DNA from 3 places in the Bacteroides mediterraneensis genome. Region 2 is predicted to be linked to each of the others. Evidence: riboswitches for the same ligand, from Rfam matches in the RefSeq annotation. Region 2 holds a riboswitch; each other region holds the start of a gene.
The links. Region 2 has a riboswitch for cobalamin ahead of OIM59_RS15420 (TonB-dependent receptor). Riboswitches for the same ligand answer to the same signal wherever they lie in the genome.
Positions count from the first base shown of each region.

Region 1: another riboswitch for cobalamin. It lies ahead of OIM59_RS00140 (anaerobic ribonucleoside triphosphate reductase); the one in region 2 lies ahead of OIM59_RS15420 (TonB-dependent receptor).
Region 3: another riboswitch for cobalamin. It lies ahead of OIM59_RS01830 (TonB-dependent siderophore receptor); the one in region 2 lies ahead of OIM59_RS15420 (TonB-dependent receptor).

Region 1 is NZ_DAJPEN010000001.1:29,053-36,713, reverse strand. It holds gene OIM59_RS00160 (hypothetical protein) at 1-413, shown strand, start outside; gene OIM59_RS00155 (transglutaminase domain-containing protein) at 526-2,091, opposite strand; gene OIM59_RS00150 (hypothetical protein) at 2,298-3,122, opposite strand; gene OIM59_RS00145 (CCA tRNA nucleotidyltransferase) at 3,431-4,861, shown strand; cobalamin riboswitch at 5,117-5,305, shown strand; gene OIM59_RS00140 (anaerobic ribonucleoside triphosphate reductase) at 5,332-7,661, shown strand, end outside.
Region 2 is NZ_DAJPEN010000001.1:3,611,593-3,619,253, reverse strand. It holds gene OIM59_RS15435 (aromatic aminobenezylarsenical efflux permease ArsG family transporter) at 1-122, opposite strand, end outside; gene OIM59_RS15430 (nitrophenyl compound nitroreductase subunit ArsF family protein) at 126-569, opposite strand; gene OIM59_RS15425 (helix-turn-helix transcriptional regulator) at 635-961, opposite strand; cobalamin riboswitch at 1,086-1,288, shown strand; gene OIM59_RS15420 (TonB-dependent receptor) at 1,372-3,354, shown strand; gene OIM59_RS15415 (YncE family protein) at 3,360-4,511, shown strand; gene OIM59_RS15410 (PKD domain-containing protein) at 4,551-5,585, shown strand; gene OIM59_RS15405 (DUF5074 domain-containing protein) at 5,621-7,108, shown strand; gene OIM59_RS15400 (DUF5074 domain-containing protein) at 7,125-7,661, shown strand, end outside.
Region 3 is NZ_DAJPEN010000001.1:467,722-475,382, forward strand. It holds gene OIM59_RS01820 (RNA degradosome polyphosphate kinase) at 1-1,674, shown strand, start outside; gene OIM59_RS01825 (potassium/proton antiporter) at 1,671-3,131, opposite strand; cobalamin riboswitch at 3,508-3,724, shown strand; gene OIM59_RS01830 (TonB-dependent siderophore receptor) at 3,784-5,811, shown strand; gene OIM59_RS01835 (DUF5074 domain-containing protein) at 5,829-6,914, shown strand; gene OIM59_RS01840 (ABC transporter substrate-binding protein) at 6,920-7,661, shown strand, end outside.

The DNA of each region.
Region 1 (7,661 bases), 3.6 Mb from region 2:
TCATCCTGTACATCTCGCTCACGGTGTACGTCACCGGTATCGTCCCCTTCCAGCATTTCTTCCAGGTGCTGTCCATTCTGGGTTTCATCCGTACCGGATTCGGTTCCGTACTGGGAGGCGCCATCTATAGCCGGGTATGGCAACACATCTTACCGGAAAACTTCCAGACCCTCTCCATCGAACTGGACGAGGTGAACACGGCCCTCAATGCACAGACATTCTACAGCATCTACGGAGAAGCCATGAAACAGGCCACACTGGTCAGCCTGAAAGAGATGTATGGCTGGGTCTGCATCGTCGGTGTCTTGTTTCTGGCCCTCATTCTTTTCGAGAAGTTCTTAAATAAAAATGTAGTGGGACGTTTGCCCCGCATCCGACGCATCAAGCACCTCATGAAACGTGAAAATGCTTAATTATCAGTGACGGTGCGAAGGATAAAAAGAGACTACTTCCATTTTCATGTAAAGTAGTCTCTTTCCTTTCATCATCCTGAACTTCAATCTTTCGGCACCTATAAAATATACGTCAATTTCTTACTGAGCACGGCACGCTGTATGCCTTTCTTTTCTCCCGCAATTCCTTGGCCAGCCCATCGGCCTGCGCCTCATCCATCGATTTTTCGAGCAGCTGCTCCACTTTCTTCACCAATGCTTCCAGTTCCTTGGACTGGGAATGGGACAAACCGAAATAATCGTCTTCGCCATGGCAATAAAGCAGCCTCAACCGGGCCAGCATGACTTCTGCTTTCAATGCGATAACCCCTTTGTACATAGAAACCGGCGCACTGTCGTCCCGCGACAATTTCAGTTTCGGGTTCACCGCGTCGATATACGAAATCTTTTTCTCCTGCCGGAAACCGTTCCCGTCATAGTCCATCGAGCAGACATAATAGTGGCCATCGATACGGTCAATAAAGAAAATCCGGTCGCGGGTATATTGCATCCGCTCCACATTCTCTATGACCGAAGGCATTTGCAGCTGCCGGAGCACCCGAACGTCTTTCCCGCAGAAATCACTCTTTACAATTTGTTTATTGCCTCCGGCAGCTGATTGGTAATACCAATATCCGTCGGCATACATGGCTTCGGTCTTGATGACTTCTCCCTTCACATTATATCTCCGGGCCACACACTTCTCCGTGTTAAACTCGTGGCCGGAAGCGGCATAAACACGTGGCGGCTGGTTCAAATGCGGTTTGGGATGGTCAAACGCACCATAAAACAAGTCATCCGAACAAAGAAAATATTTGTTGATGCTTCCCATCCCGACCAGATTATAAGTGCTGGCATCATCAAAAGTCGCATCGGCATGATACCACTGTCCGCCGATATAAATCCGGTTCCACGCATGTCCGGAGCTTCCGGGAATAGCTCCTGTCACGTAGTCGGTCGGGATGCCCAGTCCGTTCATCAACAATGAATACGACAGGCTGTATCCCTGACAGACCGCCTTATGGGTCAGAAAAACGCCTAACGCCGAAAAGGAAGCGTATGCCAGGTTAGGGAAAGCCTCGTTACGTTCTCCATACACCACCTCGTTACAGACCTTCTGATAAAGGGTATAGGCAATCTCTGCCGAAGTCATCCGGCAATCCAACAACGCATAAAATCCTTCGACACCTTCTTCCATACGCGGATAGATTTCCGGCAAGGCAGCCGGCGAAACGGCATACTGCGGAAGAAAAGCCGCCAGATATCCAGGATTCTCCAAATCCACCCGATAGCCGATATTCCCACCTACTTTCAAATGGAACAACAGGGAATGGCTGCGCAGAAAAGCATTGTACACACTGTCTGCCTTCGCAACAGGAATACGGAAGTCCTTGACAAGCACTTCCTTTTCTCCTCTCAAGACACCGTTGGTCAGGGCGCGGAATATGTCTGTCTCTTCTGCCGCCGGCTCTTCTGTACCGTCAGATACGTTTTCGTCCTCTTCCCCACTTTCCTCAGTGGGAGTCTCGGTCGTCTCCGTTGAGTCAGCCGGAACCACAGATGTTTCTTGGACGGGCTTCTCCAGTTTCTCTCTCTTGCATCCGGATACGGACAAAAGGCACCCGCACAGTGCCATCGCAATGGGAATCAATCGCTTCATAAGAATAATTATAACAAGGTTTGGTGCAGATTCAATGCTGAATCGGCATATAAAGTGATTTTTTTGTCTTTACATAACAAACAGCACCGACCGAATGTTTAAACACGCACTGTTTTTCAATTCCTCCCCTCCGCTTGCAGTCCTCACAAAGCAAAAATGCCGTTTCAACGCACATTGAAACGGCATCCCTTATTTTTCCGAAAACATTATTCTTCCGGAGTTTCTTCCATCTTCCGTTTCACAAACTTGATTTTCAAGTTGGCTTCCTTCTGCTCTTTCTTGATTTCCTCCATTGCAGAAAGCACACGCGCCAGCTCGCTCAGCTCGGCCACAGCCTTCACATCGTCCGGACGCATCACCGTCTTGTAGTTACGGTCGCCGATAAACTCCAGACGGATGTTCTTCTTGTCGCGGTTGGCCACCAGAAAAGCAATGACGCCTCCGTCCTGTCCCAGCTTGTAGTCGGCCTTTTCCACCGGACGGCCCAGGTCGGTGGTCTCATAGCTGTCGACCGACTGCGGTGTCTCGGCAAACGTATCGTCCACGCTCACCTTCACTGCCGTGTGATGGATGCTTCCCCCGGCACAATAGATGGAAGTGAGCGACATCTCGCCCTGCTCGCTCACCTGTGCACGCAGGAACGACCGACCGATGTTCTTCTCGACCACCTGCGTGGGATAGAAATAATTGCCAACTTCCTGATAGGCGGTATCTTTTTCCAGCACGAACTTTCCTTTGATGGAGTCGAGAGCCGCCTGCTTCACCGTCATCATACTGTCCAGATAGCCCAAGGTCTTGGTCTGCTCGGCCAGGTCAATCTGCTGCATCAGCTTGATGCCGGCTTTCCGCACCTCAAAAGCCTTGGGATACAGGTTGCGGATACTGTCAATCTGCAACTTGGCCAAACTATACTCACCGGCAGCATACGCCGTTTCCGCACGCTGGAACAATTCGCCGGCACGCTTTTCGTCACTCTGGCATCCACACAGTGCCACCGCCATGGGAAAGATCAATAATCCTATCTTTTTCATACGTTTATACATGATTCTATAGCGGCAAAAATACAACTATTTTCCGGAACTTTTCCGTACATTTTTTCTTTTTTCACCGCATTTTCTATGTTTCCCGGTGCGGAAACGTAGGTTTTCCGGCTGCGGGATATAGGGTTCTGCCCGCGGAAACATAGGTTTCGCACACGGGAAACCTACAATTTGCAGAAAGGTTCTTCTAAAAACCCCCTGACGTTTTTCTTTCTGCTTCCGCACAGCACAAGGAAAGGCTATGCTGAATTTCACAGGATTTTTTGTACCTTTGCACGCAAATTGAAAAAGATACAACAATGGAATTAAAAGAACACTTCACCGACAGAATTTTCAAACTGATCTCGGAAACAGCCGATGAACTGGGACTGGAATGTTATGTGGTGGGAGGATACGTGAGAGACATCTTCCTGCACAGGCCTTCCAAGGACATCGACGTGGTCGTAGTGGGAAGCGGAATTGAAATCGCACAGGCTTTCGGGAAGAAGCTGGGGCGAGGTGCTCATATATCCGTATTCAAAAATTTTGGTACGGCACAAGTCAAGTTCAAGGACACGGAAGTGGAGTTCGTGGGGGCACGGAAAGAATCGTACAGCCACGACAGCCGCAAACCCGTGGTGGAAGACGGTACGCTGGAAGATGACCAGAACCGGAGGGACTTTACCATCAATGCCATGGCGGTCTGTCTGAACAAGGACCGCTACGGAGAGCTGGTGGACCCGTTCGGAGGACTGGATGACCTGAAGGAACGGACCATCCGTACGCCGCTCGACCCGGACATCACCTTCAGCGACGACCCGCTGCGCATGATGCGCTGCATCCGCTTTGCCACACAGCTGAATTTCTACATCGACGACGAGACCTTTGCGGCACTGGAACGCAACAAGGACCGTATCAAGATTATCTCCCGCGAACGTATTGCCGACGAACTGAACAAGATACTCTTGTCGCCGGTTCCGTCGAAAGGGTTTATCGACCTGGACCGCTGTGGACTGCTGGAACTGATTTTCCCGGAGCTGGTGGCTCTGCAAGGAGTGGAAGTACGCAACGGACGCGGACACAAGGATAATTTCTACCATACCCTGGAGGTGGTGGACAACATCTCCAAAGTGACCAACGACCTGTGGCTGCGCTGGGCAACCCTGCTCCACGACATCGGCAAACCGAGAACGAAACGCTGGGAACCCAAGGCGGGATGGACTTTCCACAACCATAACTTCATCGGGGAAAAGATGATTCCGGAAATCTTCCGCAAGATGAAGCTCCCGATGAACGAGAAGATGAAATACGTGCAGAAGCTTGTGGGACTGCACATGCGCCCCATCGTCATTGCCGACGAGGAAGTGACCGACTCGGCCGTACGCCGTCTGCTGTTTGAGGCCGGCGACGACATCGACGACCTGATGATGCTCTGCGAGGCCGACATCACCTCGAAGAACGAAGCCCGCAAGCAGCGCTTCCTGGACAATTTCAAGCTGGTGCGCCAGAAACTGAAGGATTTGGAAGAGAAAGACCGTATCCGGAACTTCCAGCCGCCGGTAGACGGGGCGGAAATCATGCACGTGTTCAACCTCCAGCCTTGCCGTGAAATCGGCAGCCTGAAAAGTTCCATCAAGGACGCCATCCTCGACGGGGTGATTCCCAACGAACACGATGCAGCCTTCGACTTTATGCTGAAAAAAGCGGAACAGATGGGCCTGACACCGGTCAACCTGCCCGAAAAAAAATAATCTGCCGTCTCTCACGACGCACGTACGCATGTTGCTGCCGAGTATCGTGAGAGACTTTACCTTCTCCTATCCTCCTCTCTTCTTAAACTAAGGAATAATACAGAAGTTTCCAACATTAAAATACCAGTATAAATTACAGTTCGCCAAAATATAGCTCCACAGCATACTGTAAGCCGAATTTACACTGAAAAAGTTCTCCAAATTTAGAAACTTGTCTAAATTTCCATTTTTTATTTTCCTCCCAAACGTCTATCTTTGCCTCACTTTTCCGAAGGTAACTTAACCGTTTCAAAAGGGAATGCCGTGCAAATCGGCAACAGTACCTGCTGCTGTGATTCTTGTGGAAACCGTGACACGCTCTGCAAGCCACTGTGAGCCTGCTCATGGGAAGGCGTCTACGGCGAGAGATCAGTCAGAAGACCTGCCCGGAAAAGCCTAAATTTATGTCTCACTCTTTAATTTACAGAAAAATGAATCTGACAGAAATCCGTATCATCAAGCGCGACGGAAAGCAGGAGAACTTTTCGGCCGCCAAAATCACCAATGCCATCAGCAAAGCGTTCAAGGCCACCGGCATCGACTTCCAGGAGGAGGAAATAGAAGGTATCACCCGGCAGGTGGTGTCGCATTTCACCCAACAGACCATCGGGGTGGAAGACATTCAGGACCTCGTGGAAAACGAGCTGATGAAAGTACAGCCGGAGGTGGCCAAGAAATACATCATCTACCGCCAGTGGCGCAACACCGAACGGGAGCGTAAAACGCATATCAAACACATCATGGACGGCATCGTGGCCATCGACAAGAACGATGTGAACCTGAGCAACGCCAACATGTCGAGTCATACGCCAGCCGGACAGATGATGACGTTCGCTTCTGAAATCACCAAGGATTACACCTACAAATATTTGTTGCCCAAGCAGTATGCCGAGGCACACCAGTTGGGCGACATCCACATTCACGACTTGGATTATTATCCCACTAAAACGACGACCTGTATCCAGTACGACCTGGACGACCTGTTCGAACGGGGTTTCCATACCAAAAACGGCAGTATCCGTACGCCGCAGTCCATCCAAAGCTATGCCACACTGGCCACCATCATCTTCCAGACCAACCAGAACGAGCAGCATGGGGGACAGGCTATTCCGGCCTTCGACTTCTTCATGGCCAAAGGAGTACTGAAAAGTTTCCAGAAAATTCTGGCTACACATCTCGGCCTGTTGTTCGACCTCAAAGGGATAGAAACGGAGGAAAAAGAAATCCTTCAGGGCATACGCACACATTTCCAGCGCATCGAAGCCGAAGAAGAGACCCTTCACGCTTTCCTCGGCTTCCTGGACGACAAAGGACTTGCGCTGACGCGGGGGGAACTGGACTACGTGCTGCGCAAAACGCTGGTACAGACCCGCAAAGACACACACCAGGCTATGGAAGGCTTCATCCACAACCTGAACACCATGCATTCCCGCGGAGGAAACCAGGTGGTTTTCAGCTCCATCAATTACGGTACCGACACCTCGGCCGAGGGAAGAATGGTCATCCAGGAATTGCTGAAAGCCACCATCGAAGGCTTGGGCAACCACGGAGAGGTGCCCGTGTTCCCCATCCAGATTTTCAAGATTAAGGATGGAGTGACCTATTCCGATGCCGATTACCAGCTGGCCATGCAGGACTTTGAAGCGGCCCTTGAAGGAAAGGTGGCTTTCGAATGTCCGAACTTCGACCTCTTCCTGCAGGCTTGCCGCACCACGGCCAAGGCTTTGTTCCCGAACTTCATGTTTCTGGACACTCCTTTCAACACACACGAGAAATGGCGGGCCGACGACCCGAAACGCTACCGCTACGAGCTGGCGACCATGGGATGCCGTACCCGCGTGTTCGAGAACCTGCACGGAGAAAAGACCTCACTGGGGAGAGGCAATCTCTCTTTCACGACCATGAACCTGCCGCGACTGGCCATCGAAGCACACCGCAAAGCGGAAGCCCTCACGGACGAATCTCCGGAAAACCGACTGGAAAAGGCCAAGGAATTCTTCCTTCAGTCGGTGCACTCCATGGCAGAATTTATTGCAGAGCAATTATACACCCGCTACCAATACCAGCGCACCGCCCTCGCCCGGCAGTTCCCGTTCATGATGGGAAACAACGTATGGAAAGGCGGCGGACAGCTTCACCCGAATGAAGAAGTGGGTGACGTGCTGAACCAAGGTACCCTGGGTATCGGCTTCATCGGAGGGCACAACGCCATGGTGGCACTCTACGGGCAGGGACACGGACATAATCCGAAAGCCTGGGAAACGCTCTATGCAGCCGTGGAAGAAATGAACAAGGTGGCGGAGGCTTATAAACAGAAATACGGCTTGAACTATTCCGTACTGGCTACACCGGCTGAAGGACTGTCTGGCCGTTTCACCCGGATGGACAAACGGAAATACGGCATCATCGAAGGAGTGAACGACCGCGACTACTATGTCAATTCGTTCCACGTGGACGTAAAAGAGCCAATTACGATTGTGGAGAAAATCAAGCGGGAAGCTCCTTTCCATGCCTTGACCAGAGGCGGGCACATCACCTACGTGGAACTGGATGGAGAGGCACAGAAGAACGTGAAGGCCATCGCCAAAATTGTCAAGGTGATGCACGACGAACAGATTGGCTACGGCTCCATCAACCATCCGGTAGACACCTGCCACGACTGCGGTTACAAGGGAGTCATCTACAGCCGCTGCCCGGTGTGCAACGGAGAGAATATCCTGCGCATGCGCCGCATCACCGGCTACCTGACAGGCGACCTAAA
Region 2 (7,661 bases):
AATCCGATGGCGGCAATGTTAGTGGCCAGCGGGCAGGGCGAAAGGGCCGTGAGCAGTCCCAGCAGGAAAGCCGTCAGGACGGGGATGGAACTGTTGTCGAGCAGGGTTTGTAGCCATTCCATGATTTATTGCTGCATTTCGTGGATTTTCCTTGCCAGTCCGGCCTGGAAAGTCTCGGGTGATTTCCGGGCATTTTTAAAGGCAAATTCGGTCAGGTTCTCGGCGGTTTCTTGTCCGTTCTTGTGGCGTACAAGGAACAGGGACGACCAGGTGACTTCATATTTTCGGGCCAGCTCCTCGTTTTCAGCTTTGGAGATATCGATGATGCGGAAAGTCAGTCCGGTGTGGTCTGAAGAGACGGTCTGCAGGCTGTCTGTTACAGCTCGGGTGTTCTTTTCGATGGCGATGCACGTGGCGCATCGTTGTTTCCCATGGAAATAGAGCACTTCCACTCCGTCTTTGATGGTTTCAGTCTGTGTTTCCGTTTGTGCCGTGGTCTCATTCCGGGAATTCATTCCACAAGAGGAGAGCAGAAGGCAGGTGGCGAGTAAAAATAGCATTCTTTTCATGTTTCTTTTTTATTTATGTTAGTCTTTCGTAAAACAACGAACGATTAGGACAAAAAAGAGCCTGCTTATTTGCAGCAGCCCTTTTTCTTGCAAACAGGCTGTCCAAAGAAGTCGGCAAACATCTTCTGGGCCAGTGCCCAGTTTTCCTTGTGGATGCAATACTTCACCTTGGGCGGCTCAATTTCTCCCTGAATCAGTCCGGCTTCTTTCAGTTCCTTCAGATGTTGCGAAACCGTAGCTTTGGCTATCGGCAGTTCATCGTGGATGTCGCCGAAGAAACAGCTTTCCTGTTGTAGCAGGAATTGCAGGATGGCCATGCGGGCAGGATGGCCCATGGCCTTGGCAAACCGGGCTATCCGTTCTTGTTCCTCTGTGTATTTTTTAGCAGTCATAGGCTTTTGCTTTGTTTGCTGTTCGCAAAATTACGAATAATGAAATAAATGGGCAACATAAGAGGATTTTTTTAACAAGATAAAATATTTTGTCCGTTTTATAAGAAAAATTTGTCAAATTGTATTACCTTTGCATCGGAATGGTTCCGAGTGTCTGTTCAGGCCCTCGGATGAAAAGGGAATCAGGTGCAAGTCCTGAACAGTCCCGCTGCTGTAAGCTCCATTCAACCTGCTGGAAAAGACTCATGCCACTGATGACTGAACACAATCGGGAAGGCTCCAGGAGGGGAGTAAGTCAGAAGACCTGCCATCATACATGTTAACCACACTCGTGGGATTAGGTGGTTAAAACGATTTGGATTTTCAATTAGTACGGAAAAAGTATGGGTAGACGGAAGTTTCTGTCTGTCATGCTGGGGGGTATCCTATGCCTAGGGAGTGCTGTGCCCCTTCGTTCGCAGAGCAGGCTCGACAGTTTGCAGCATTTGGACGAAGTGGTGGTCACGGTACGTGCGTTGCCCAAGGAAGTGATACCCGTGCAGCAACTGGCGGGTGAACAGCTCAGTCGGCTGTCGTCGCACAGCGTGGCAGATGCCCTGAGGTATTTCTCGGGTTTGCAGATAAAGGATTATGGCGGTGTGGGCGGTCTGAAGACGGTCAATATCCGGAGCATGGGCACGAACCATGTGGGGGTGTTCTACGACGGCGTGGAGCTGGGGAATGCCCAGAACGGGACGGTCGATTTGGGACGTTTCTCGCTCGACAATATGGAGTCTGTCACCTTGTACAACGGACAGAAGAGTGCCATTTTCCAGCCGGCCAAGGATTTCGGTTCGGCAGGTTCCATTTATTTGCAGTCCCGGGTGCCTGTGTTTTCCGGAAAAGAATTGCAGCATGTCAAGGCGACTTTCAAGACGGGTTCGTTCGGGCTGGCCAATCCTTCCCTGCTGTGGGAACGGAAGCTGACGGAGAAGGTGAGCACGTCGTGGAGTGCGGAATACTTGTACACCACGGGAAAATATAAGTTCTCCTACCGCAAGCAGGACGGGTATGATACCACTGCCGTGCGGCAGAACGGTGATGTGAATGCGTTGCGGATGGAAGGGGGCTTTTATGGAAAACTGCCGCGGGGTTATTGGCGGGCGAAGTCGTACTTGTATCGTTCGGAACGGGGATACCCGGGAGCGATTGTGCGCAACAAGTTCTCGCACGAGGACCGGCAGTGGGATACGAATTTCTTTACGCAGGGGGCGTTCAAGAAGGATGTGGCCGACTGGTACAGTCTGATGGCGCACGTGAAATATGCGTATGATTACCTGCATTACCTGGCCGATCCGCACAAGGACGAGTCGCTGATGTACACCAACAATCATTATTACCAGCAGGAAGTGTATGCTTCTCTGGCTAACCGCTGGACGCTGACTCCTTTCTGGGAGGTCAGTCTGTCGGCAGATTACCAGTTCAATCTGCTGAATGCCGACCTGACGGACTTTGCCTATCCTCGCCGGCATACGGAAATGGTGTCAGTGGCTACGGCTTTGGATTATCGCGGATTCAAGCTGCAGGGTAGTCTGTTGGGCACGTTCGTGCAGGAGCGGGTGGAAGGCTCCGGAAGGGCGGCTCCGCATAAGCGGGAGTGGACACCGGCAGTGATTGCTTCGTATCGGCCTTTTCAGAAGGAAGATTTTCACTTGCGGGCCTTTTATAAGCGGATTTTCCGGATGCCTACGCTGAATGATTTGTATTATACCTTTATCGGCAACGTGGATTTGAAGCCGGAGTTTACGGACCAGTTTAATGTGGGGTTCACTTACGGCAAGTCGTGGACCGGCAGCTGGCTGCGTCACCTGGAACTGCAGGTGGATGCGTACTACAATGAGGTGGAGAACAAGATTGTGGCTACCCCGACTTCCAACTTCTTCCGCTGGACGATGGTCAATCTGGGACGGGTGGAAATCCGGGGCGTGGATGCGGCGTTGCAGAGTGTATGGCAGTATGGCAAGCATACGATACTGACGGCCCGGGTGAACTACACCTACCAGAAGGCACAGGATTTTACCGACCCTACGGCAGAGTTTTACGGGGGACAGATTCCGTATATCCCCTGGCACAGCGGTTCGGCAGTGCTCAACTTCAACTGGAAAAAATGGGAAACCAACTATAGCTTTATTTATACCGGCGAGCGATATACCTCGCAAGCCAATATCCCGGTCAATTACCAGCAGCCGTGGTACACGAGTGACTTCTCGGTGGCCCGCCGGCTGGACTGGGGGCCGGGTGAGCTGAAGATGACGCTGGAAGTGAATAATCTGTTCAACCAGCAGTATGAGGTGGTGACGTGTTATCCCATGCCGGGAATCAATTTCAAGTGTATCGTGCAATATAGCTTTTGAGACTTATGAGACGTAGATTTTTAAGATATCTGTGGGTGACGGTTTGTCTGTTCCTGTGGTCGGCTTGCCGGGAAGACCTTCCAGTGCTTCGTTCGGAAAGTGAGGCCGTCAGTCGTCCGGGCAGTCCGCATGAGATAAAGGGAATGTTTGTCCTGAACGAGGGCAACATGGGAAGCAACAAGTGTACCCTCGACTTTCTGGATTTCCGGAGCGGTTTTTACACCCGCAATATTTATCCGGAGCGGAATCCGGAGGTAGTGAAGGAACTGGGTGATGTGGGCAACGACCTGCAGGTGTATGGCAACCGGCTGTATGCGGTCATCAACTGTTCGCATTATGTGGAGGTGATGGATGTGCGTACGGCACAGCATATCGGTAGTGTGAATGTCACCAACTGCCGCTACATCGTTTTTGCGGGCGACAAGGCTTACGTGAGTTCGTATGCCGGTCCGGTGCAGATTGACCCCAATGCCCGTCCGGGAAAGATTGTGGAGTTTGATGTGAATACCTTGCAAATCACCCGGGAGGTGGTGGTGGGCTACCAGCCGGAGGAGATGGTTATCAAGGACGGGCTGCTGTATGTGGCCAATTCGGGAGGTTACCGTTTCCCTAATTACGACCGTACGGTGTCGGTGGTCGATTTGGGTACGTTCGAGGTGGTGAATACCATTGATGTGGCCATCAACCTGCATCGGATGGAGCTGGCGCCCGACGGACTGATTTACGTCAGTTCCCGTGGGGACTATTACGGCACGAAGTCGGACGTGTTTGTCATCGACCCGGAGGCACAGCGGGTGGTTGGCCGGTTGGGAGTGGCTGCCAGCGAGATGTGCATGGACGGCGACGAACTGTACCTGATTAGTGTGGAATGGAGCTATGTGTCGGGAAAAAATGAAATCCGGTACACGTTGTACGACACCCGAAAACGGGAGATTCTTCCCCGGAATTTCATCACGGACGGCACGGAGAAGGATATCAGCATTCCTTACGGGCTTGGGGTGAATCCGGAAACCAAGGAGATTTTCGTGTCGGATGCCACCAACTACGTGACTCCCGGTTATTTGTATTGTTTCTCTCCCGAAGGAAAGCTGAAATGGAAGGTGCGTACCGGGGATATTCCGGCGCATTTTGCCTTTACCTCGGCCGACTTCTATTAGGAAGTGGAAAAAGAATCTTGTAATAATTATAAATAATATATGAAGAAAAAAATCATTTGTCTGGCAGGCCGTCTTCTGTGGATGGTACTGTTATGCGGGGGCCTTTTATCTGCCTGTCGCAGCGAGAAAGAAGACCCGGTGGAAAAAGAGCCGGAAGTGCCGGCTACTCCCTACATTACGAAGGTACTGGAGTTTGTGCCCTGTCCGGGGCAGTTTGTCAATGTGTTGCCGGAATTTAAGGAGGGCGACACGCAGGAAACCATGAACCAGAAAGTGCTGGAACTTATCGGGTACAACAAGCGGGGACTGGTTTCGCTGGGAGGTTTCGGCGGTTATGTGGTGGTCGGTTTCGACCATACCATCGAGAACAAGCCGGACAGCCGGGACTTTCGGGTGTTGGGCAATGCCTTCAACGGCAATTCTTCGGCGGCTACCAGCGGTACGGCGCAAGGAGGAAGTTATGAACCCGGCGTGATTCTGGTGGCCTACGACAAGAATGGCAACGGCAAACCGGATGCCGACGAGTGGTACGAGATTCAGGGCAGCGCCCAGAAAGGAGAGGTGGAACCTTGGTATGCCGAAGCGAAGGCGGTAGGGAACGACCTGCATTGCTATTCCGATTACGAGATTACGTACTATAAGCCGAAAGCGGAGCCGAAGACGCAGGAAGAGGAGGCGCAATACATCCGCTGGACAGATAACAAAGGGGGAGAGGGGTATCTGCCCAAGAACGAATACCATCGCCAACCGTATTTCCCGCAGTGGATTCAGTCGGACAAGCTGACGTTCAAAGGAACCCGTCTGCCGCAGAACGGACTGAACCACGGAACGGAAGAAGCTCCTTATTTCGTGCTGTTCAGTTTTGCCTACGGTTATGCCGACAATGCCGTGAACGATACGGAGGGAGCCTGCATCGACATCGACTGGGCAGTGGATGCCCACGGGAAGGCGGTGCATCTGCCGGGCGTGGATTTCGTGAAAATTTATACCGGAGTGCATCAGGTGAACGGCTGGCTGGGAGAGTGTTCCACGGAAGTGATGGGGGTGGAAGACTTGCATCTGCTGAAAAACTAACCAACTTAACATACATTTTTTAAACCAAAAGTAACATGAAATTAAAGGATTTGTTTAATGTGAAGAACGCCAGTGCCGCACTTTTGCTTGTTGTGGCTTTGCTGGCTGGTAGTTGTAGTAAAGAGAAAGGCATTGGAAATGGGGATAACCCTCCTCCTGCAGGGCAGCCTGTTTCTTTTGAACTGAAAACCAAGCTGGACAGTGTATATCCGGTGATGTTGGCTCCAGACTCGGTGTTCAAACTGGAATATGCGGCAGAGCATGTAAAATCGGTGAGTGTGGCTGATGTGCCTTCAGGTTGGACGGCCGACTTGGATGAGAAAGCGGGTACGGTCATGGTAAAGGCTTCGGCGGAGGCGGTACAGAAAGCGAAAATCACGCTGAAGGCGGTGGGTGAGGACACCAAGGAGGTGACGAAGGCAGTGGAGTTCTATTGCCTGAATTCATTTACCGACCCGAAAGGAATCTTTGTGCTGAATGAAGGAAACATGACGACTGAAAACGGTTCGCTCACTTACATCACGCCCGAAGGTTATGTGATAGGGGATGCATATAAGGCGGTCAACGGTACGGAGCTGGGAAATGTGGCGCAGGATATGGCTTTTTACAACGGTAAGATTTATGTCATTACGCAGAACGGCGACCAGAATCCGGTAGGTACCAAATTCGTGAACGACGGGATGCTGATTGTAATGAATGCCAAGACGTTGAAAAAGGAAATGGCATTGAGCAAGACGGATTTGCCGGGGCTTGACTGGCCCACGCACATTGCCGTGCTGGATGAGGCACATGTGTATCTGCGCGACAATGTGGGCATCTATCGTTTGAATCTTCAGACCAAGGAATTGAAACTGGTGAGTGGAACAGAAAAGGCTCCGAAAAGCCAGTTTGTGGTGATGAACGGAAAGGTTTACACATATAAGACAGGTTTGGTAGGCGGAATTCTGGAAATATCTCCGGAGAGTGACCAGGCCAAGAGCATCCGTTTTCCATTTAAGCTATCCTGCCCCATCAATACGGTGCTGGGTATCAAGGCAGCTGATGACGGAGACCTCTGGCTGATGTCTACGGGAAACGGAAAGAAAGCGATTGGTAAATTTAATCTGGCTTCGAAGGCCATTATCCAGCGTCAGATTAATGTGACTCCTTTTGTTGGCTCATCGGGTGTGGCTTTTGCAGTAAAGGGGAAAGATTTTTATTATGTGGATGGCAAGAATACGACCATTTACCGGATGACATTTGATGACAACAAGGAGTTGGATTCTGCTTCGGGACTGGAGGCAGAAAAACTGCTTTGTGAGCTGAACGATATCGACGACAACGCCGGTCTGCTGTATAACGGTATGGCGGTACATCCTGTGACGGGACATGTGTTTATCAATACCATCAAAGGGTATGCCCAGTTCACTACGAATCAAATCTGGGAGTTTGATTTTGATGCCAGTACGGAAACTCCGGTAGCCAAGTATGAGAACTATACACACTTTCCGGCAGGTTTCTTTTTCGCACCGAATAACAACTGATTAAATGATTGGAAGGATGAAGAAAAGATTTTTTTATATCGTATGGGTGGCTTGCTTGGGAGTAGGTATGCTTGCTGGCTGTGTAAAGGACAAGAATTTGGAACAACCGCCAGCCGAAACACCCTCGGATGGCACGGAAGAAACTCCTTCTGGCTCAGGAGAGTCTTCTGGAGAAACCGTGTATTTGGAAGGATATGCCCGTCCGGACGGAGTTCTGATTTTGAATCAAGGGGCACGTGCCATTGAAAACAGTTCCATTACTTACCTGGCTCCCGATGGTACGGTGGAAGAAGGTGTGTACCGTAAGGTGAACGGGACGGCTTTGGGAAACGAGGTGCAGGATATGTGGATGTACAATGGCAAACTTTATATTCTTAGTGACGGGATGTATGCTCCGAATGGAGAAGAAGGCGACGGAGTGCTGGTTGTGGCAGATGCCGTGACTTTGAAACGTGAGAAAGCTTACAAACTGGATGACCTGAAGTTCAAGCGTCCGGAAGGAAGTAAAGACGAGGATGAGTTAATCAGTTTGTCTATCCCTTTTGAAAATATT
Region 3 (7,661 bases), 3.1 Mb from region 2:
TTTTTCATGGAGGAAGTCTTCCCTTATCTTCAGCCGATGAAGATGGAACCGGAAAACGTACGCTTCTTTTTGCGCGACAAGCGGCTGTATCTGGCGGTGAAAGTCCGGAAGCTAGGAGCGGACAAGTCGGACTACTACCTCATCAAGATGCCGTATAGCAAAGTGCCCCGTTTTGTGGAATTGCCTTTTCATGACGGAAATTATTATCTGATGTTTCTGGAGGATATCATCAAGGCGAATTTGCAGGAAATGTTTGTAGGCTATGAGGTGGAGTGCAGCTATTGTTGCAAGATTTCGCGGGATGCTGATGTGTTTGTGGATGATGTGCCGGCAGAAAGCATGGTGGAGAAGCTGAAGGAGAAAGTGAAGAAACGGAAGATTGGGGCCATCTGTCGTTTTGTGTACGACCGGAAGATGCCGGAGGAGTTTCTGGATGCGCTGGTGGAAGCGCTGGGCATCAACCGGGAGGAACTCGTGCCGGGCGACAAGCATTTGAACCTGGAAAACCTGTCCTTCCTGCCGAACCCGAATCCGGATATTCCACAGATGGTCAAGCCGCAGCCGATGTGTTTGCCGGGGATGAACGAAAAGCATTTCATGTATCGGCGGATAGCCAAACGCGACATGCTGCTCTATTACCCATATCACAGTTTTGAGCATTTCATCCGTTTTCTGTATGAAGCCGTGCGTGACCCGTTCTGTCGGGAAATTATGATTACGCAGTATCGGGTGGCAGAACATTCGGAGGTAATCAATGCCTTGATTGCGGCGGCCCGGAACGGGAAGCATGTTACGGTGTTCGTGGAACTGAAGGCCCGTTTTGATGAAGAGAATAATCTGGCGACTGCAGAGCTGATGCGGAAGGCTGGGATTGACATCATTTTCAGTATTCCGGGGTTGAAAGTTCACGCGAAGGTGGCGTTGGTGCTTCGGGAGAACGACAAGGGGGAGCGTTTGCGAAGCTATGCGTATGTAAGTACAGGGAACTTCAACGAGAAGACCGCGAAAATTTATGCGGATATTGCCTTGTACACGTGCAACAAGCAGATTGTGGAAGACATGTACACCTTGTTCCGTGTGTTGAGAAAAGAGCTGAAGGAACCTCATTTCAAACGTCTGCTGATTGCCCGCTTTAACTTGTTGCCGGAACTTAAACAGTTGATTCAAGAAGAAATCAATTTAGTGCGTAAAGGAAAGCCTGGGCGAATCATCTTGAAGATGAACGCCCTGCAGGATACGGCCATGATTGACGAACTGTATCGGGCCAGTGAGGCGGGGGTACAGATTGACTTGATTGTTCGAGGAATTTGTTGTCTGGTGCCCGGAGAGGCGTTCAGTCGGAATATTCGGGTCACCCGCATCGTGGATACGTTTCTGGAGCATGCCCGTGTGTGGTATTTCGGCAACGGGGGCGACCCGAAAATATTTATCGGTTCACCCGACTGGATGCGTCGCAATTTGTATCGCCGCATCGAGGCGGTCACTCCCATTCTGGACGGAAAACTCCGTCAGGAACTGACCGACATGCTGAACCTCCAGTTGTCGGCCAACCGGAAGGCCTGCTGGGTGGACAATCATCTGCAGAATGTCTTCAAGCGGAAACCGGGGAATGACGACGTGCGGGCACAATATGACTTTTATGAATACTTGAAACGCAGGCTGGCTGAGGATTAATCAGCCGGCTTGTGTTTGTTTTCGGAAATGAGCAGCAGCTTGTCTCCCGGCTTCAGTTCCATTTGCCCGTTGGGGATGAGAAACTCACTGCCTCGTTTTACCAGCATCACCAGTGTGCCTTTCGGAATCTGCATATCGGCCAGCTTGTTTTGGGTGGCCAGCATTTCCGGTGTCAGGGTAAGGTCGTTCAGGCGGGTGTCGATTTCTTCTGGCAGTTCCACTCCAAATTCATTGCCTTCCTTGGGAGCCGGCAAGTCCAAGTGCAGCAGCTTGGCAGCCTTTGTGATGGTCATCCCCTGAATGACCAGTGACACGAGGGTGATGAAAAAGACAATGTTGAACAGCTGTTGGGAACCCTCGATTTCGGCCAGTACGGGGTAGGTGGCGAAAATGATGGGGGTAGCTCCTCTCAACCCGACCCATGAGACAAACAGCTTGCCTTTGGCGGTGATGTTCCGGAAAGGAAGCAGGCAGAGGAATACGCTGAGTGGACGTGCCACGATAATCATGAAGGCACCAATCAGCAAGGCTACTGCGGCCAGATCGAGCATTTCATGCGGGTTGACCAGCAATCCCAAGGTGAGGAACATGATAATCTGAAAGAGCCAGGTCAGTCCGCTCATGAAGGTGTTGATTTCTTTCCGGAAAGCCAGTTTGGTGTTTCCCAAAATCACGCCCATGATGTACACGGCCAGGTAGGCGTTTCCCTTCAGCTGGTCGGTAATGGTGAAGGTGATGAAGACCAGACTGAGCAGAAGGATGGAGTAGAGAGAGCTGTTCGATAGGTTGATGCGGTTGATGAGCCATACGCTGAAGCGTCCCATGGCATAGCCGATAACCCCTCCGAAAAAGAACTGTACCAGCAAATCTTTCGTGATGAGCAGAAAGTCGGGATGGCTTCCGCTGGAGATGACTTGTATCAGTACGATGGTCAGCATGTAGGCCATCGGGTCATTACTACCACTTTCCAGTTCCAGCATCGGGCGGAGATGCTGCTTCAGGTTCATCCGCTGCGAACGGAGCAGGTTGAACACAGACGCCGAGTCGGTAGACGACATGGTGGCAGCCAGCAGCAGAGACGTGAGCAAGGTCAGCTCGATGTTGGTCTGGTTCCAGTCGGAAATATAAAAGATGAACACACCGGTCAGCAAGGTGGTGAGCAGGACGCCGGCAGTCGACAGAACAATTCCCGGAGTGAGTACTGGCTTGATGTCGCCGTATTTCGTGTCCATACCTCCGGAAAAAAGGATGATGCTCAATGCCATCATACCAATAAACTGTGCATCCGAAGCACTGTTGAACTGCAATCCCAGTCCGTCGCTTCCGAAAAGCATTCCCACCACAAGAAAGAGTAAGAGGGTAGGGATTCCAAACCGGTATCCGGTCTTGCTGATAAGAATACTGGAAAAAATCAGGATTGACCCAATCATCAAAATATTTTCTGCCGTAAAAATCATAATGCCTTAAGTGATTAATAAAAGTAAAGGTTTGTGTAAATATTAATGTCCGAAGGTAAGAAAATGTTTTGTGGATAAGGGCTTTTCATGAAAATTTTTGTGGATTTTTTATTTTGGTTCGTCCGTATCATTTTTTTCAGGCATCCTTGTGTGAAAATGAAAATTACCGGATAATTTCTCTGTCCCACACTGTGGGATATAAAAACCACAGTGTGGGATATATATTTCACAGTGTGAAATACAAAAACCAAACAGTGGAACAGAGAATTTATGGAAGTGTTTTGAAGAATATGTGAGGGAGTTTCAAAGAATGTGTAAGGAAGAAAAGGATTGTACTATAATTTTGTAGAAATTTATTTTTGTTTTTCAAGAAAACCGTATATTTGCAATGTTTTGTTCCGTTTGGATTTCCGTTCGGCGAAATCACGGATGAAAAGGGAATCGGGTGAAAGTCCCGAACAGTCCCGCTGCTGTGAACTCCAGCGTTTCGACGTTTGTCTACCGACTACGAGGCCACTGTCTTTCAATGAAAGATGGGAAGGCAAGACAAACGGGAGTAAGTCAGAAGACCTGCAAAACGAAGTCATGCTTGCATTCTCGAGGAAAGGATGGCAAGAACGTGCGTAATGTAGAATTACAATTAAAAATTTAAATGAAAAGATGGAATGAACCGGCTTTCAGGGTCGGGTATCGCTTTTTTATACTCGTGTGCCTGTGTGTCCTTACAGGAGTGGGGAGTGTTTTTGCACAGCAGGCCGATTCGGACAGCATTACGGGAAAAGTGCATCAGATTCCGGATGTGACGGTGAGCGTGCGTAAGACTCCTCAGGCCGTGAAAGCTACTTCCCCCTTGCAGGTGATGGGAAAAATGGAAATGGAGCGTCTGGGGGTGCATGAAGTAGCCGATGCCGTGCGCCATTTTTCGGGAGTGACGGTAAAAGATTATGGAGGTATCGGAGGATTGAAAACGATTTCTGTCCGTAGCTTGGGAAGTCAGCATACGGGAGTGATTTATGATGGGGTAGCTGTCAGTGACTGTCAGTCAGGTCAGGTAGACATCTCTCGCTTTTCTTTGGATAACGTGTCCCAACTCACCATGACGATAGGACAGAGTGACGATATTTATCAGACTGCACGTGCTTTTGCTTCTGCGGGTGTGTTGAGCATTCAGACTGCCCGACCTGATTTCCAGGAAACATCGTATCATATCAATGCCAATTTGAAGGCCGGCTCTTTCGGTTTGGTAAATCCTTCCATATTATACAATCAGCGCCTGTCTGCTAAAACATCCCTGTCTGTATATGGCGATTTTTTGCGGGCAGACGGCAATTATCCCTTTAAAATGTGGAATGGGAACAGTCTGATTGACAGTAAGCGGAATAATAGTGACATACGGACTTACCGTGCGGAAGCTACCTTGTATACAAACCTGACTTCCAAACAAGATTTACAGGTAAAAGCTTATCTTTTTGATTCGGAGCGTGGATTGCCGGGAGGTGTGGTTTATGACAATCCCTATGCGGCAGAACGACTTTTTGACAAAAACTATTTCGGGCAATTCCGATATGAGAACCGTTTTTCCGACCGTCTTAAACTTCAGGCTTCGGGTAAGTTCAATTATAGCTGGAACCGGGATTACAATGATGAGGCCTCAGGTATCACCGATGACCGTTATAGACAGACGGAGACCTATTTGTCTGCCACTTTGTGGGGAGACTTGGGAAAAGGATTCTCTTTGTCGTTGGCACAAGATTTTGTGTATAACTATTTGCATACGAATCTGGAAAAGTGCCAGTTTCCGCAGCGTTATACGTTGTTGACGGTCCTGGCTGCCCAATATCAACGTGCTTCTTTTACGGCTACTGCTTCTTTATTGAATACCTATATTACGGAAAATGTGCGTATTGGAACGGCGGCTGCAGACCGTAAGCGTCTTTCTCCTGCGTTTAGTGTGTCATGGAAGCCTTTTGAGGAAACCGGATTGCGATTTCGGGCATCTTATAAGGATATTTTCCGTACCCCGACGTTCAATGATTTATATTACTTGGTAATAGGAAATAGTAGTTTGCGCCCGGAAACAACCAAGCAGGGAAATATCGGAGTGACTTGGAGCGGATCGAGATTGGGCTTTCTTGACTTTCTTAGTGTGTCGGCCGATACTTATTATAATAAAGTAAAAGATAAGATTGTGGCTGTTCCCACCATGTTTGTTTGGAAAATGACGAATGTAGGGAAAGTGGAAACGATAGGTCTGGATGTGAATCTGTCGGCTGAAGCTCGTGTGACAGAGTGGTTGAAGTGCTATTTGACCGCAAACTACAGCTTTATGCAGGCCGAAGATGTGACTGACCCGGATTCCAAGACCTGGAGGAATCAGATTGTGTATACACCCCGCCACTCCGGTGGTGGGAATTTTACCCTTGAATTGCCTTGGATAAATTTGTCCTATAATCTGACTTATGCATCAGAGCGGTATACGTTAGCACAGAACCTGCCCAGTTATCGTATTAAACCTTATTCTGATCATGGGATATCTTTGTCCCATAAATTCTCCTGGAAACGGCATCAGTTACGTATCCAACTGGATGCGTTGAACCTTTCCAACAAAAATTATGAGGTAATACGCTTTTATCCTATGCCTGGCAGGAATTATAAGATTTCTATCAACTATTATTTATAAACTAAAAACGAGAACGAATGAAAAAAAATTGGCTTTATTTGGCCTTAATGGCAATTCCTTTGGTCAGTGGTTTGACCGCATGTGATAATGAGAATGATCCTGTTCCAACCACAGACCCGGAACCTACTACTACGTATGGAGCTTATATTGTAAATACAGGAAACTGGGGTGCTAATGATGGTTCTATCCAGTGGTTTGACATGGCGACCCAGACGGTAAGTGGTGATTTGTATCAAGCACAGAATGGAAAGGGCATAGGAGATTTACAGGATTTGTGTGTGTATGGTTCGAAAATGTATGCCATAGGGAGCACTTCTTCTAAAATTGAAATTTTAGATTTAAAAGGGAAATTGATAAAAAGCATTCCTTTGAATAATGATGAAAATCAGCCGATTCAACCACGTTATGCTGTCGGGGCGGAAGGTTGTGTGTTCTTTTCAGCTTATGATGGGACGGTTTCTAAATTAGATACTCTTTCACAAGAGGTTACTGGAAGTTTGGAAGTGGGAGCATACCCAGAAGCTTTGACCTATGTGGATGGCAAACTTTATGTGAACATATCTGGATATGGTTCGGGAGATAAGGTGGCTGTCGTGGATGTAAAATCATGGACAAAGCAGTCGGATATCACAGTGAAATTAAATCCTTATACTGTTTGTTTTGATGGGAAAGACGGATACGTATATGTGGTGTCTAATGGTAATTATGCAGGTGCAGAGGGCTTACCTGAAGATCAATGGATTTACCAAACTCTTCAACGGATTGACGTGCAGACCAATCAAGTGGAAGAGGTATGTAATGCCACGTATGCCGCAAAGAAGGGAGATAACATTTACGTGTTATATGCAGAATATTATCTGCCTGAAAGAAATTCTTGCTTTGTATATAATGTAGAGACGAAGGAGAAAAAAGAGTTTATTGATATAAATGATATTCCATATCCGGGAGGGATTGCGGTAGATCCGGTTTCGGAAGATGTATATATTATCAGTCAGCCTTATAGCTCTCTGAATGATATATATGTTTACTCTAAAGACGGACAATTCAAGAAAAAGTTTGAAACAGGAAATTCTACCACAAACATCCGTTTCTTAGCTGACTGATTTTTATGAAACAAATTTTACTATCTGCCCATATAGTAATCATGGTCTTGCTTCTCTCTGCCTGTGGCGGAGGAGGCAAGGCTTCTTCTGTTCGAGAAGGAGGGGATACGCTGAGGATGAAGTATGCCACCAACTTGTCGGTGGTGAAGTTTCCGGATTATACAATGGTTTCTATCCGTAATCCATGGGATACGCTGAAAACACTGCATACCTACCTGCTGACGGACAAGACGCGGCCGGTGCCGGAAAACTTGCCGGAGGGCACCGTCGTGCGTGTGCCTTTGGAACGGGCGGTGGTGTATTCGGTGGTACATGGAAGTGTGCTGAAAGAGCTGGGCTGCGTAGAAAGCATCAAGGGGGTTTGCAACCTGGAATATTTCAAAATGCCGGAAGTACAGGAAGGCTGTCGGAAAGGGACGGTGGTGGACTGTGGAAACGGTATGAATCCGGACATCGAGAAAATCATTGATTTGCATCCGGATGCCATCCTGCTTTCTCCGTTTGAGAACAGTGGCGGTTATGGACGGGTAGGCAAACTGGGCGTACCCGTGATAGAATGTGCGGACTATATGGAGACTTCTCCATTGGGCCGTGCCGAATGGCTGCGCTTCTATGGCTTGCTGGTGGGGCAGTCGCAGAAAGGTGATTCTCTTTTTGCACAGATAGAAAAGGAGTACTTGACGGTGAAAGCTTTGGCTGCCAAGGCAACCTCTCATCCTACGGTATTGAGTGACTTGAAATACGGTT